DNA from 4 places in the Vibrio gallicus genome. Region 2 is predicted to be linked to each of the others. Evidence: predicted binding sites of a transcription regulator. Region 2 holds the regulator's gene; each other region holds the start of a gene.

Region 1 (3,218 bases), 590 kb from region 2:
CAGAGTTCGAGGCGGTTATTTAATACCCGCAAAATCTTTAAGAATATCGGCTTTGTCTGTCGCTTCCCATGGGAATTCGTTGCGACCAAAGTGACCGTATGCTGCGGTCTTCTTATAGATTGGTTGAAGTAGATTTAGCATCTCTTGCAGGCCATATGGGCGTAGGTCGAAGTTTTGACGTACTGCTTCGATGATGATCTGATGTGATACTTTTTCAGTGCCAAAGGTTTCAATCATAATAGACGTTGGATCGGCAACACCAATTGCGTAAGAAAGTTGAATCTCACAACGGTCAGCCAGACCAGCAGCAACGATGTTCTTCGCTACATAACGTGCAGCGTAAGCAGCACTGCGGTCTACTTTAGATGGATCTTTACCAGAGAATGCACCGCCACCGTGACGTGCTGCGCCGCCGTAGGTATCTACGATAATCTTACGACCAGTTAGACCACAGTCACCCATAGGACCACCAATTACAAAGCGACCGGTTGGGTTAATAAAGAATTTGGTTTCTTTATTTAGCCACTCCGTTGGAAGTACTGGTTTGATAATGGTTTCCATTACAGCTTCACGAAGCTCAGGAGTAGAGATGTCATCGCTATGTTGGGTAGATAGAACGACTGCATCAATACCGACAATCTTACCTTGGTCGTATTGGAAAGTTACCTGAGATTTAGCATCAGGACGTAACCAAGGAAGTGTACCGTTCTTACGCACTTCGGCTTGCTTCTCAACTAATCGGTGAGAATAAGTGATTGGTGCCGGCATTAATACATCGGTTTCGTTGGTTGCATAACCAAACATAATACCCTGGTCACCAGCGCCCTGATCTTTAGGGTCTGCTTTATCAACACCTTGGTTGATATCTGGCGATTGTTTACCAATGGTATTTAGAATCGCGCAAGAATCGGCATCAAAGCCCATATCTGAGTGAACGTAACCGATTTCACGTACGGTTTGACGTGTAAGCTCTTCAATATCGACCCATGCAGAAGTGGTAACTTCACCACCAACCATGACCATGCCGGTTTTTACATATGTTTCACACGCTACGCGTGCCTTAGGGTCTTGCTCAATAATTGCATCTAGAACCGCATCAGAGATTTGGTCTGCAATTTTGTCAGGATGTCCCTCAGAAACCGACTCAGAGGTAAACAGGTGCTTAGCCATAGATGGGCTCCCTTCTATTTAGTTGATAAAAGATGCATTGGCATCCCTTAAGATGATTGTTAAGTAGATGTTTCTACTTCTGGACGTCTATTCTAAATTTGAATGACCGAAATACAAGCTTTATTTGCATATAAAAGTGAGTTAAATGCTCACTTTGTCAGTCGTTGGGCTGTAAAGCGTAAATAAAAGTCGTTGTAGGCACAAAAATAGATAGTAGCGCTTGAATGATGGAAAGCGTTTGCGGTAATAATTGTGCTCTGCGACAATAGTCGCCTTAGCTGGTCCTAATTATAGAGAGGTGCTGTAGATGCATCCAACTCTTGGGCAGTTAAGTCTAGGAATAATTCCATCAATTGCATATGCACTCAGGAGCAGACATGTCTTCCCGAAAAGATCTAGCCAATGCAATCCGCGCTTTAAGCATGGATGGCGTACAAAAAGCTAACTCTGGTCACCCAGGCGCCCCAATGGGGATGGCTGATATTGCCGAAGTATTATGGCGTGGTCACTTGAACCACAACCCTTCAAACCCTGAATGGGCTGACCGCGACCGTTTTATACTGTCAAACGGTCATGGATCAATGCTGATCTATTCTTTGCTTCATCTTTCGGGCTACGAGTTATCTATCGATGACCTTAAGAACTTCCGTCAGTTGCACTCTAAGACTCCAGGTCATCCAGAATATGGTTACGCACCTGGTATCGAGACCACCACAGGTCCTCTAGGTCAAGGCATCACCAATGCGGTTGGTATGGCAATGGCTGAAAAAGCACTTGCGGCTCAGTTCAACAAAGAAGGTCACGACATCGTTGACCACTACACCTATGCATTCATGGGTGACGGCTGTCTGATGGAAGGTATCTCACACGAGGCATGTTCTCTAGCGGGTACTCTAGGTCTTGGCAAGCTGGTTGCTTTTTGGGATGACAACGGCATCTCTATCGATGGTGAGGTTGAAGGCTGGTTCTCTGATGATACGCCTAAGCGTTTTGAAGCTTACGGCTGGCACGTAATTCCAGCAGTAGATGGCCATGATGCACAAGCAATCAACGCGGCTATCGTTGCGGCAAAAGCAGACCCTCGTCCAACACTTATCTGTACTAAGACTGTAATTGGTTTTGGTTCTCCAAACAAAGCGGGCACACACGACTGTCACGGCGCACCACTGGGTCAAGACGAAATCGTTGCCACTAAAGCTGCCCTTGGTTGGGAGCACGGTCCATTTGAAGTTCCTGCTGATATCTACGCACAGTGGGACGCAAAAGAGTCTGGCGCTGCAAAAGAAGCGGCTTGGAATGCGAAATTTGAAGCTTACGCAGCAGCATACCCGCAAGAAGCAGCTGAGCTTAAGCGTCGCGTTAACGGCGAACTTCCGGCACAGTGGGAAGAGAAAGCAAACCAAATCATTGCTGATCTTCAAGCAAACCCTGCAAACATTGCATCACGTAAAGCATCACAAAACGCACTAGAAGCGTTTGGTCAAATGCTTCCTGAGTTCATGGGTGGTTCTGCTGACCTTGCGCCATCAAACCTAACCATGTGGTCTGGCTCTAAGTCTCTTGAAGCGAATGATTTCTCGGGCAACTACATCCACTACGGTGTACGTGAGTTCGGCATGACAGCTATCATGAACGGTATTGCTCTGCACGGCGGTTTTGTACCGTACGGTGCAACCTTCCTAATGTTCATGGAATACGCGCGTAATGCAATGCGTATGGCGGCTCTGATGAAGATTCAGAACATCCAAGTTTACACTCATGACTCAATCGGTCTGGGTGAAGATGGTCCAACGCACCAACCAGTAGAGCAAGTAGCTTCACTGCGTATGACTCCAAACATGAGCACATGGCGTCCATGTGACCAAGTTGAATCTGCGGTTGCTTGGAAACTGGCTATTGAGCGTAAAGATGCACCAACAGCGCTTATCTTCTCTCGCCAAAACCTAGCTCAGCAAGAGCGTGATGCTCAGACTCTAGCGAATGTTGCTAAGGGTGGCTACATCCTTAATGATTGTGCTGGTACTCCAGAGCTAATCATCATTGCGACA
Region 2 (3,218 bases):
CGGTGGGTCATAGTCGCTGGATGACAAATCAAACTCTCTACACCACCTAACGATTCAGCTAATGAGAATAGGGTTAAGCCACTCACAAACACCTTCAGTTCATCCATGCTGCCATCAAACTCAAAGCTCAACATACTGCCAAACCCAGTCTGCTGACGCTTGGCGATATCATGCCCAGGGTGCTGCGGTAGACTCGGATGGTAGATAGTTTTCACTCGTGATTGTGCTTTTAGGTACTCAAGAATCTGCTGCGAACTTTCTTCGTGAGCACGCATACGCGGACCTAAAGTACGGATACCACGTAGTGTCATATAGCTATCAAAAGGCGTGCCGGTAGCACCGATGCAATTACCCCACCAGCTTAATTCATCAGCATGCTGCTCATCTTTGGTAATAACTACACCGCCAATAACATCAGAATGGCCATTAATAAATTTGGTGGTGGAGTGGATAACAAAATCAGCCCCAAGTTCTAAAGGCTTTTGGAATATTGGAGTTAGGAAGGTGTTATCGACTGCGACAAGTGCACCAATCGCTTTAGCTTGCTCACAAACCTTAGCAATATCAACCACCCTAACCAATGGATTAGAAGGAGTCTCTAATAAGATAAGCTTTGGCTTTTTAGCCAGAGCTTGAGAGAACGCAGTGTCATCAGATTGATCAACAAACTCAACCTTAAAATCACCCTTTAATGAGCGGGTATTAAATAAACGATAGGTCCCACCGTAACAATCGTGGGGAGCAACGATTAAATCATCTGGGCCTAAAAATGTTGAAACCCAAAGATTCAATGCCGAGGTTCCACAATTGGTAACAACCGCACCTTTCCCAGACTCCAATTCAAATAAAGCCGTTTCTAATAGGTTACGGTTAGGGTTACCTGAACGGGTATAGTCGTATGTCGGTACATCGCCAAATGACGGAAAACCATAATTGGTTGATAAATAAATCGGAGGAACAACGGCATGATGCTGTGTATCAGACTCGATACCAGTACGAACTGCGATTGTTGATGGTTTATGTTTACTGCTCATTTTAAGCCTTCCTTTGACAATGAGTGGCGAATCTGGATACCAATCACTTATATTCCTATAGATTACCTTTCCTATTATCGGACTTCAACACATCTAGACGTCTAAATGCCTTTACTTGTAGCAGTAAACATCGCTAAAATCATGTTATCAGTATCCCTTAATCGGTAAATATAGGTTTTCCATGGCAGATTGGAACGGCGAGTACATTAGCCCTTATGCAGAGCACGGCAAAAAAAGCACCCAAGTTAAAAAGATTACGGTATCTATTCCCCTTAAGGTACTAAAGATTTTGACCGATGAAAGAACGCGACGCCAAATTAATAACTTACGTCACGCAACCAATAGTGAGCTATTGTGCGAAGCTTTTTTACATGCTTATACCGGTCAACCGCTGCCTACCGATGAAGATTTAAGAAAGGATTGTCCCGATGAGATCCCAACTGAAGCCAAACAAATTATGACCGAGCTAGGTATTGAACTAGAAACATTTGATGAATAATATTTAAAGACACCCTCATACCCGAGGATGTCTTTAGCTCACTGATAACTCATTGCGATTGCATGTAATTATCGGGTAGTTCGATTCTTGCCACACCAGACTCTATCGCTGCGGTTGCAACAGCCGTTGCAATACGTGGTAGTAAGCGCGGGTCCATTGGTTTTGGAATGATGTAACCTGAACCAAACTCTAGAGAATCAACTCCTGCAGCCTGCAACACCGATTTCGGGACGGGCTCTTTTGCCAGTTGACGAATCGCCTCTACCGCAGCCAGTTTCATTTCAATATTTATTTCGCTGGCTCTAACATCTAACGCCCCGCGAAAAATAAACGGAAAACAGATCACATTGTTGACCTGATTGGGATAATCAGAGCGTCCAGTTCCCATAATCAAATCATCACGCACTTGATGTGCTATCTGTGGTTGGATTTCAGGGTCTGGATTAGAGCACGCAAAAACCACGGGTTTGTCTCCCATCAAAGCTAGTGCTTCAGCAGAGAGTAGATCAGGACCTGATACCCCTAGAAATAAGTCGGCACCTTCGATAACGTCTTCTAAGGTACGCTTGTCTGTATTACTGGCAAACAACTGCTTATATTCATTAAGGTCATCGCGGCGTGTATGGATAACCCCTTTGCGGTCGAGCATATAAATCTTCTCTCGCAACGCACCGCATTTTATCAACAGCTCCATACAGGCAACTGCCGCAGCACCAGCCCCTAAGCAAACAATGGTCGAATCGCAAAGCTGTTTTCCTTGCAGCTCAATCGCATTTAACATTCCTGCTGCCGTGACTATCGCAGTTCCATGCTGATCATCATGGAATACCGGAATATCACAGTTCTCAATCAAGCGACGCTCAATTTCAAAGCAGTCTGGTGCTTTAATATCTTCTAGATTGATACCACCAAAGGTATCAGCAATGGCTGTTACCGTATCAACAAACTCATCTATGGTGCGGTGCTTGACCTGTATATCAATAGAATCTAGCCCTGCAAATCGTTTAAATAATAGAGACTTACCTTCCATAACCGGCTTTGACGCCATTGGGCCTAAATTACCCAAACCTAAGATAGCGGTACCATTAGAGATAACGGCTACCATATTGCCTTTGGCTGTGTACCTATACACACTGTCGATATTTTGAGCTATTTCACGTACTGGCTCTGCAACTCCGGGGCTATAAGCGAGCGAGAGGTCCACAGCCGTTTCAGCTGCTGTGGTGAGCTCTACACCAATTTTACCGGGCTTAGGGAATTCATGATAATTGAGGGCTTGTTGGCGAAAATCATCCGCGGTAGGTTCATCTGGCATAGAAAAGAAATCCTTTTGAAATCGACGACTAACTAGAGGTATGAAGATTCCGCTTAGATTGCATGGCGAAAGTTCATATACCTTAGAGTCTACTTAATACTTTCTATTTATGACCAGACAAAAACGAAAAAAGGCCGCAAATGCGACCTTTTTTTTCTAGCAACTAAGATTATTTCTTAGAAGATAGAGCACCGAAACGCTTGTTGAAGCGATCTACACGGCCGCCAGTATCAACGATACGTTGCTTACCAGTGTAGAATGGGTGACATTTGTCACACACGTCAAGGTGGATAGAATCTTTACCTAGAGTTGTATTGAACTCAAAAGTGTTGCCGCAAGAGCAAGTTGCTGTTACAGCTTTGTATTCAGG
Region 3 (3,218 bases), 440 kb from region 2:
GCACCAAATCGACCGTTCTGAACTCGATCTGACGGGCAACCTACATTAAGGTTCACTTCGTCATATCCTCGCTCTTGAGCTAGCTTTGCACAATGAGCTAAGTCTTTTGCATTCGACCCGCCTAGTTGTAACGCAACAGGGTGTTCACTTTGGTCATGCTTTAAGAAGTCACCCTTGCCATGAATAATTGCACCTGTAGTAACCATCTCGGTATACAGCAAAGTATTCTGTGACAACAGCCTGTGAAAGTATCGGCAATGTCGATCCGTCCAATCAAGCATAGGAGCGACGGATAAGCGTGAGGATGAATGCATAATTTAGACCTTATATTGAGCTAAACAACACCTATCCAATGCTAATCGATAAGTATTGCTATAAGTGAAAGCGACTGGAATCATCTAGCCCTTCAACTTTGAGGTGCGGATTATACGGTGTGGTTGAATATCCATCAATCCCAGAATCTCACTAAATTAAAAAAGCCTGCTTAGACATTGTCTTGGCAGGCTTTAGTTTTTTTGGAAAGATTCAACTACAACTAAAATGCAGGCTCAATCGTTCCTTTAAAGGTTTTTTCAAGGAATTCTCGCGTCGCTTGCGATTGGAATATTTTCACAAACTTCTGATAATCAGCATCATCTTTATGGTCCTCACGCGCCGCGATAACCATTACTGCTAGAGGGGCATCTTTGGCTTCGAGGAAAATACCTTGTTTCTTAGGGTCTAACCCGGAAGACATTACATAGTTCATAGTAATTGCCGCTGCATCTAAGTCATCTAATGCGCGAGGTAATTGAGCTGCATCAACCTCTACAAACTGTAGCTGCTTGGGATTAGAAGTGATGTCTTGTAGTGTCGCTTTAAATCCAACATCAGACTTTAAGGTAATAAGCTTTGCTTGAGCAAGCAGTAGTAGGCCTCGACCACCATTGGTTGGGTCATTTGGAATACCGATTCTTGCTTTATTTGGTAACGCAGCTAAAGAGTCGAATTTATCTGAGTAGATTCCCATTCGCATCAAAATAGAGCGGCCAATAGAGGTTAGATGCGAGTCATGCCCTTGGTTATAGTTATCTAAAAACGGTTGATGCTGATAACTGTTTAAATCAATACTGCCATCGTCTAACGCCGCATTAGGTGTAACGTAATCTGAGAATTCAACAACTTCAACTTTTAGGCCTTGTTTAGCCGCTTCTTTAGCCACCGCTTCCACCACCTGAGCGTGAGGGCCGACAGTAGCACCAACCTTAATCACCTTAGCTTCTTCCTTACCACAAGCTGTTAGGCCTAAAGCCAACGCTGAGATTAGTGTCAAACCTATTACGCTCTTAATCCCTTTCATTCTAACTCCATAATTCATTTAAGACTTCTAGCCATCTAAATGCCTATGTTACTCCATTATTACGAGATTGCAATTCACAACAGATATAACCTTTAAGTATATTTAATAAGGTGCAATATAAAAAAAGACCAGCACTAGGCTGGTCTTCTGTCTAACTAAACGTTAAGGCTTAACTGCGCAGTTGTTTAAACGCATTAATCAAACCATTAGTTGAGCTATCATGAGAGTCCACTGCGGTGTTGTCGGCCAACTCAGGTAAGATTTGGTTTGCTAGTTGCTTACCAAGCTCAACCCCCCATTGGTCAAAGGTAAAGATATTCCAGATAACACCTTGAACAAAGATCTTGTGCTCATACATAGCAATTAGGTTGCCTAAAGTACGTGGAGTAATCTGTTTAACTAAGATGGAGTTAGTTGGGCGGTTACCTTCAAACACCTTGAATGGTGCTAGTTCAGCGATTTCAGCGTCAGATTTACCCGCAGCCTTTAATTCAGCTTCAACTACTTGTTGTGACTTACCAAATGCCAGCGCTTCTGTTTGAGCAAAGAAGTTCGACATCAGTTTTTGATGATGGTCACCTGTTGGGTTGTGGCTTACTGCTGGCGCAATGAAATCACAAGGAATTAGCTTAGTACCTTGGTGGATCAACTGATAAAACGCATGTTGACCATTAGTACCTGGTTCACCCCAGATGATTGGACCTGTTTGGTAATCTACTGCGTCACCATTGCGGTCAGTGTATTTACCGTTTGATTCCATGTTACCTTGCTGGAAGTAAGCGGCAAAGCGATGCATATACTGATCATAAGGTAAGATAGTTTCTGACTCAGAACCATGGAAGTTGTTATACCAAATACCAATCAGTGCCAAGATGGTTGGTATATTGTTTTCTAGTTCCGTTGAACGGAAATGGTTATCCATCTCGTGAGCACCAGCAAGTAGCTCAACAAAGTTGTCGTAACCTACACCTAGTGCAATAGAAAGACCGATTGCAGACCATAGAGAGTAACGACCACCAACCCAGTCCCAGAATTCAAACATGTTGTCAGTATCAATACCAAACTCAGACACTGCTTGGCCATTGGTAGATAGAGCTGCGAAGTGCTTAGCAACGTGTGCTTCGTCAGTTGCAGAAGCCAAGAACCAATCACGAGCAGAGTGTGCGTTGGTCATTGTTTCTTGAGTAGTAAAGGTCTTTGATGCTACCAAGAATAGTGTTGTCTCAGGGTTAACTTTCTTCAGTGTTTCAGCAATGTGGGTGCCATCTACGTTTGAAACAAAGTGCAAATTTAGATGATTTTTAAATGGTGATAGCGCTTCAGTCACCATGTAAGGACCTAGGTCTGAACCGCCGATACCGATATTTACAACATCAGTGATAGCTTTACCTGTATAGCCTTTCCAGTCTCCACCGATTACACGATCAGTGAATGACTTAATTTTGTCTAAAACTGCGTTTACTGCAGGCATCACATCTTCACCATCTACAACAACTGCAGTGTTGCTGCGATTACGCAATGCGGTATGAAGAACAGCGCGACCTTCTGTTTGGTTGATCTTAGCACCAGAGAACATTGCATCGATTGCCGATTGAAGTTCGGTTTGCTTAGCAAGATCAAATAGATGAGTCATGGTTTGTTGATCGATTAAGTTCTTAGAGTAATCAACCAGAATGTCGTCACCAAACGCCTTCGAAAAATTAGTGAAGCGTTGTGAATCAGCTGCAAATAGATCTTTCATCTGCATATCTTGTGCTGACTCAAAATGAGCAGTTAGCGCTTTCCACGCTTCAGTTTGCGTTGGGTTAATGTTCTTCAACATATTTATTTCCTGTTTGTAATTTTAAGTTTGTTCGATTCTGGATAATAGAATCGAACC
Region 4 (3,218 bases), 430 kb from region 2:
GGTGTCGCTCCCATTGATTGGGCCGCTTCGACTAAGCCACTAGAAACCTCTAACAAAGCCCCTTCGATTAATCGAGCAACAAATGGTATGGCACCTATAGTGAGCGGAACTATGGCTGCGGTAGTGCCAATGAAGGTACCAATGAGTAATTTGGTTAGCGGTATAATTGCTACCATTAACACCAAGAATGGAACACTACGTCCGATATTTACGATAGCGCCTAAAATAGAGTTTAGACGTACGTTTTCTAACAACCCGCCTTTTTTGCTGGTATGCAGAATAACCCCTAACGGGATCCCGACTACAAAGCCAACTATTCCAGAAAATGCCACCATATAGATGGTCTGCCCAGTCGCTTTAAGTATCAGGCCATTATTTAAACTAAACCATTGTGCAATCAAATCAAATGACATAGCCAAGTACCTCTACTTTTACGTTTTGTTGTTCTAGATATTCAATTGCTGAATTCTCTGATTCTTCGGTACCAAATAGCTCAGCTACCAGCATGCCAAACTTCACACCACCAGCGTAGTCGAGATCGGAGCTCAAAATGGATACGTCGATGTTAAATTTACGTGCCATCTGACTTATTACCGGCTCTTTAACCGTTGCGCCAGTAAACTCTAAGCGAACTAGAGGGTAACTACCTTGCAGGCGAGTTTCATTTAGACGGCTTTGATAATCGTCTGGGATTGAAAGGTCTAAGGTTGAACGAATAAATTTACGCGCAAGTTCAGTCTTAGGACGAGCAAATATCTCACCCACGGTTCCTTTTTCGACTAGCTTGCCACCGCCGATAATCGCCACTTCATGGCAGATACTTTTCACTACATCCATTTCATGAGTAATGATTAGGATCGTAATTCCCAGAGCCCTATTGATGGTTTTCAACAGCGCTAGGATTGATTGGGTTGTGGCTGGGTCAAGTGCGCTGGTGGCTTCGTCACATAGCAACACCTTAGGATCGCTAGATAGCGCCCGCGCGATAGCAACGCGTTGTTTTTGCCCACCACTTAGATTTGCAGGGTAGGTATCTTTTTTGTCAGTAAGTCCTACTAACTCTAGTAGCTCAGATACTTTAGCTTCAATGTGCTGTTTGTCTCTTCCTGCAAACTCTAATGGCAGAGCAATATTGTCATACACTGTACGTGAGGCAAGAAGGTTAAAATGCTGAAAGATCATGCCAATATTACGGCGTGCTTGAGATAGTCCTTTATCGTTTAGCTTGGTAAGATCAACACCGTCGACAATAACTTCGCCGCTAGTTGGTACTTCGAGCATATTTACACAGCGAATCAGTGTACTTTTACCTGCGCCAGATGAACCTATAACGCCAAAAATATGACCTTTTTCAACATTTAGGTTGATGTCTACTAAGGCATTTATAGGGCGATTGCCTTGATAAAATACCTTGTTAACTTGGTTGATTTCTATCATCAATGAACCTGTAAACTGGAGGGACTAGGGTGACTATGCTTGAGATGCTAGGGGTTTCATTGACCCAAGTCAATAGATATTTTTACGTCTAGACGGCTAAAACTCAAATCAGGAGTGCGAGGAAAGTTAAAGCGTGCAATAATCAGCTTGAACTTTGCTTTTTTAAGAGAGACTGTCAGTGGCTAAACCTGCCGTATTTTTAGACCGTGATGGCGTGATAAATGTTGATCACGGCTATGTACATGATGAACATGACTTTGAATATATAGATGGTGTATTTGAGGCAACCAAGGCATTGCAACAGCAAGGCTATATGTTGGTGCTGGTTACAAACCAGTCAGGTATTGCTCGAGGGAAGTTTAGCGAAGACCGCTTTATGTCATTAACGCAATGGATGGATTGGAACTTTTCGGACCATGGTGTTGAGTTTGATGGCATATATTACTGTCCACACCATCCTGAGCATGGCATCGGTGATTATAAACAAGACTGTGATTGTCGTAAGCCGAAGCCTGGGATGTTTATCTCTGCGCGTGATTTTCTAAACATAGATATGGCTAAATCGATTATGGTCGGTGATAAAGCCGAAGACCTAATGGCTGCCGAGTCGGCGGGCGTAGGTACAAAGATTCTGGTACGAACCGGTAAGCCAGTAACGGAACAGGGCGAAACTATTGCTGATGTTGTATTAGATAGTATCGCGGATGTTCCTCAGTTTGTTCTATCTCGTTAAAGCTGCTTTGATATAACAATCATGTATGTGCAAGGCCCAGCCATAACGATAAAACAGCCCCTAATTTAAGGGGCTGTTTTTATTTCTCATAGTGAACCGTATAGCGTGTCGGTTTATGGTTCATCCATAGGATCATATTAATAAATACGGCGGCTAAGATGGACCAAGCTATCAGTACCAAAGGGATAAAGTAGAGGGAAGTAAGTAAAATGCAGGTATCAAATATCAATTGACTCTTGCCAACTGGCACTCCCATTTTATCTTGAATTACGATGCAGAGTACGTTCGATCCCCCCAAGCTTGCTCTATGGCGAAATAATATCAGTAAGCCAAGCCCGATACAGGTTCCGCCAGCAATGGCTGCGAATATAGGCGATAGCGTTGAAAAGGTCATTGCATGGTGGATGTTATCGGTCATGATTGAGACCAAGGTGACACAGATGATGCTATTGATAGTGAATCGCTTGCCAAGGCGAAACCAAGCTAAAAAATAGAAAGGGATATTTACTAAGAAATACAGGCTTCCAAGGGATAGAGAAGTGAACTTGCTTAAAAGTAATGCTACCCCCGCAGTCCCCCCGACAATCATAGATGACGACTTAAGAAAATATATACCAATAGCGACGAGTAAAGTACCGGTAAATATCGCGGCGCAGTCTTCTAATATACTGTGTTTGTTCATTTTTAGTCCCATTTCTTTTAGGCACGTAGAATATCTAAAAACTTACATTTAACGAAGTTTTTAACAGTAATTGATGTTGGTATCGTGTAATTTTGTTTTTACAGAGTGTAAAGTGAGCCTTATCAGTAAGAGAACTCAAAATCCTTAGTGGGAGATGTGAGTAAATATTGATATAACACATGGACATAAAACAATTTGTGATATCAATTAAATTAGGTAGAATGCCGTAATTACCGCGACGAAAACGTTTGCTTTTGGTCGTTTAATGCTAATTTGCCCATTTAATTCTATCCGAATCAGGAGATATAGATGCTAAAGCGTGACATGAACATCGCTGATTATGATGCGGATCTATTCGCAGCTATC

The links. Region 2 encodes MetJ, which represses methionine synthesis genes. Its sites were predicted from a motif close to TTAGACNTNTANANGTCTAA; they were not measured.
Region 1: the regulator MetJ is predicted to act here: its motif matches at 1,242-1,261, upstream of metK (methionine adenosyltransferase).
Region 3: the regulator MetJ is predicted to act here: its motif matches at 1,359-1,378, upstream of OCU28_RS10420 (MetQ/NlpA family ABC transporter substrate-binding protein).
Region 4: the regulator MetJ is predicted to act here: its motif matches at 1,518-1,537, upstream of metN (methionine ABC transporter ATP-binding protein MetN).

What each region holds. Positions count from the first base shown of each region.
Region 1 is NZ_AP024871.1:2,091,836-2,095,053, reverse strand. Features, by position in the region: gene metK (methionine adenosyltransferase) at 16-1,170, opposite strand; gene tkt (transketolase) at 1,548-3,218, shown strand, end outside.
Region 2 is NZ_AP024871.1:151,270-154,487, reverse strand. Features, by position in the region: gene OCU28_RS00735 (O-succinylhomoserine (thiol)-lyase) at 1-1,034, opposite strand, end outside; gene metJ (met regulon transcriptional regulator MetJ) at 1,216-1,533, shown strand; gene OCU28_RS00725 (malic enzyme-like NAD(P)-binding protein) at 1,583-2,848, opposite strand; gene rpmE (50S ribosomal protein L31) at 3,018-3,218, opposite strand, start outside.
Region 3 is NZ_AP024871.1:2,235,492-2,238,709, forward strand. Features, by position in the region: gene dusA (tRNA dihydrouridine(20/20a) synthase DusA) at 1-314, opposite strand, end outside; gene OCU28_RS10420 (MetQ/NlpA family ABC transporter substrate-binding protein) at 536-1,339, opposite strand; gene pgi (glucose-6-phosphate isomerase) at 1,509-3,161, opposite strand.
Region 4 is NZ_AP024871.1:578,482-581,699, forward strand. Features, by position in the region: gene OCU28_RS02735 (methionine ABC transporter permease) at 1-413, opposite strand, end outside; gene metN (methionine ABC transporter ATP-binding protein MetN) at 403-1,437, opposite strand; gene gmhB (D-glycero-beta-D-manno-heptose 1,7-bisphosphate 7-phosphatase) at 1,616-2,170, shown strand; gene OCU28_RS02750 (YitT family protein) at 2,250-2,852, opposite strand; gene glyA (serine hydroxymethyltransferase) at 3,162-3,218, shown strand, end outside.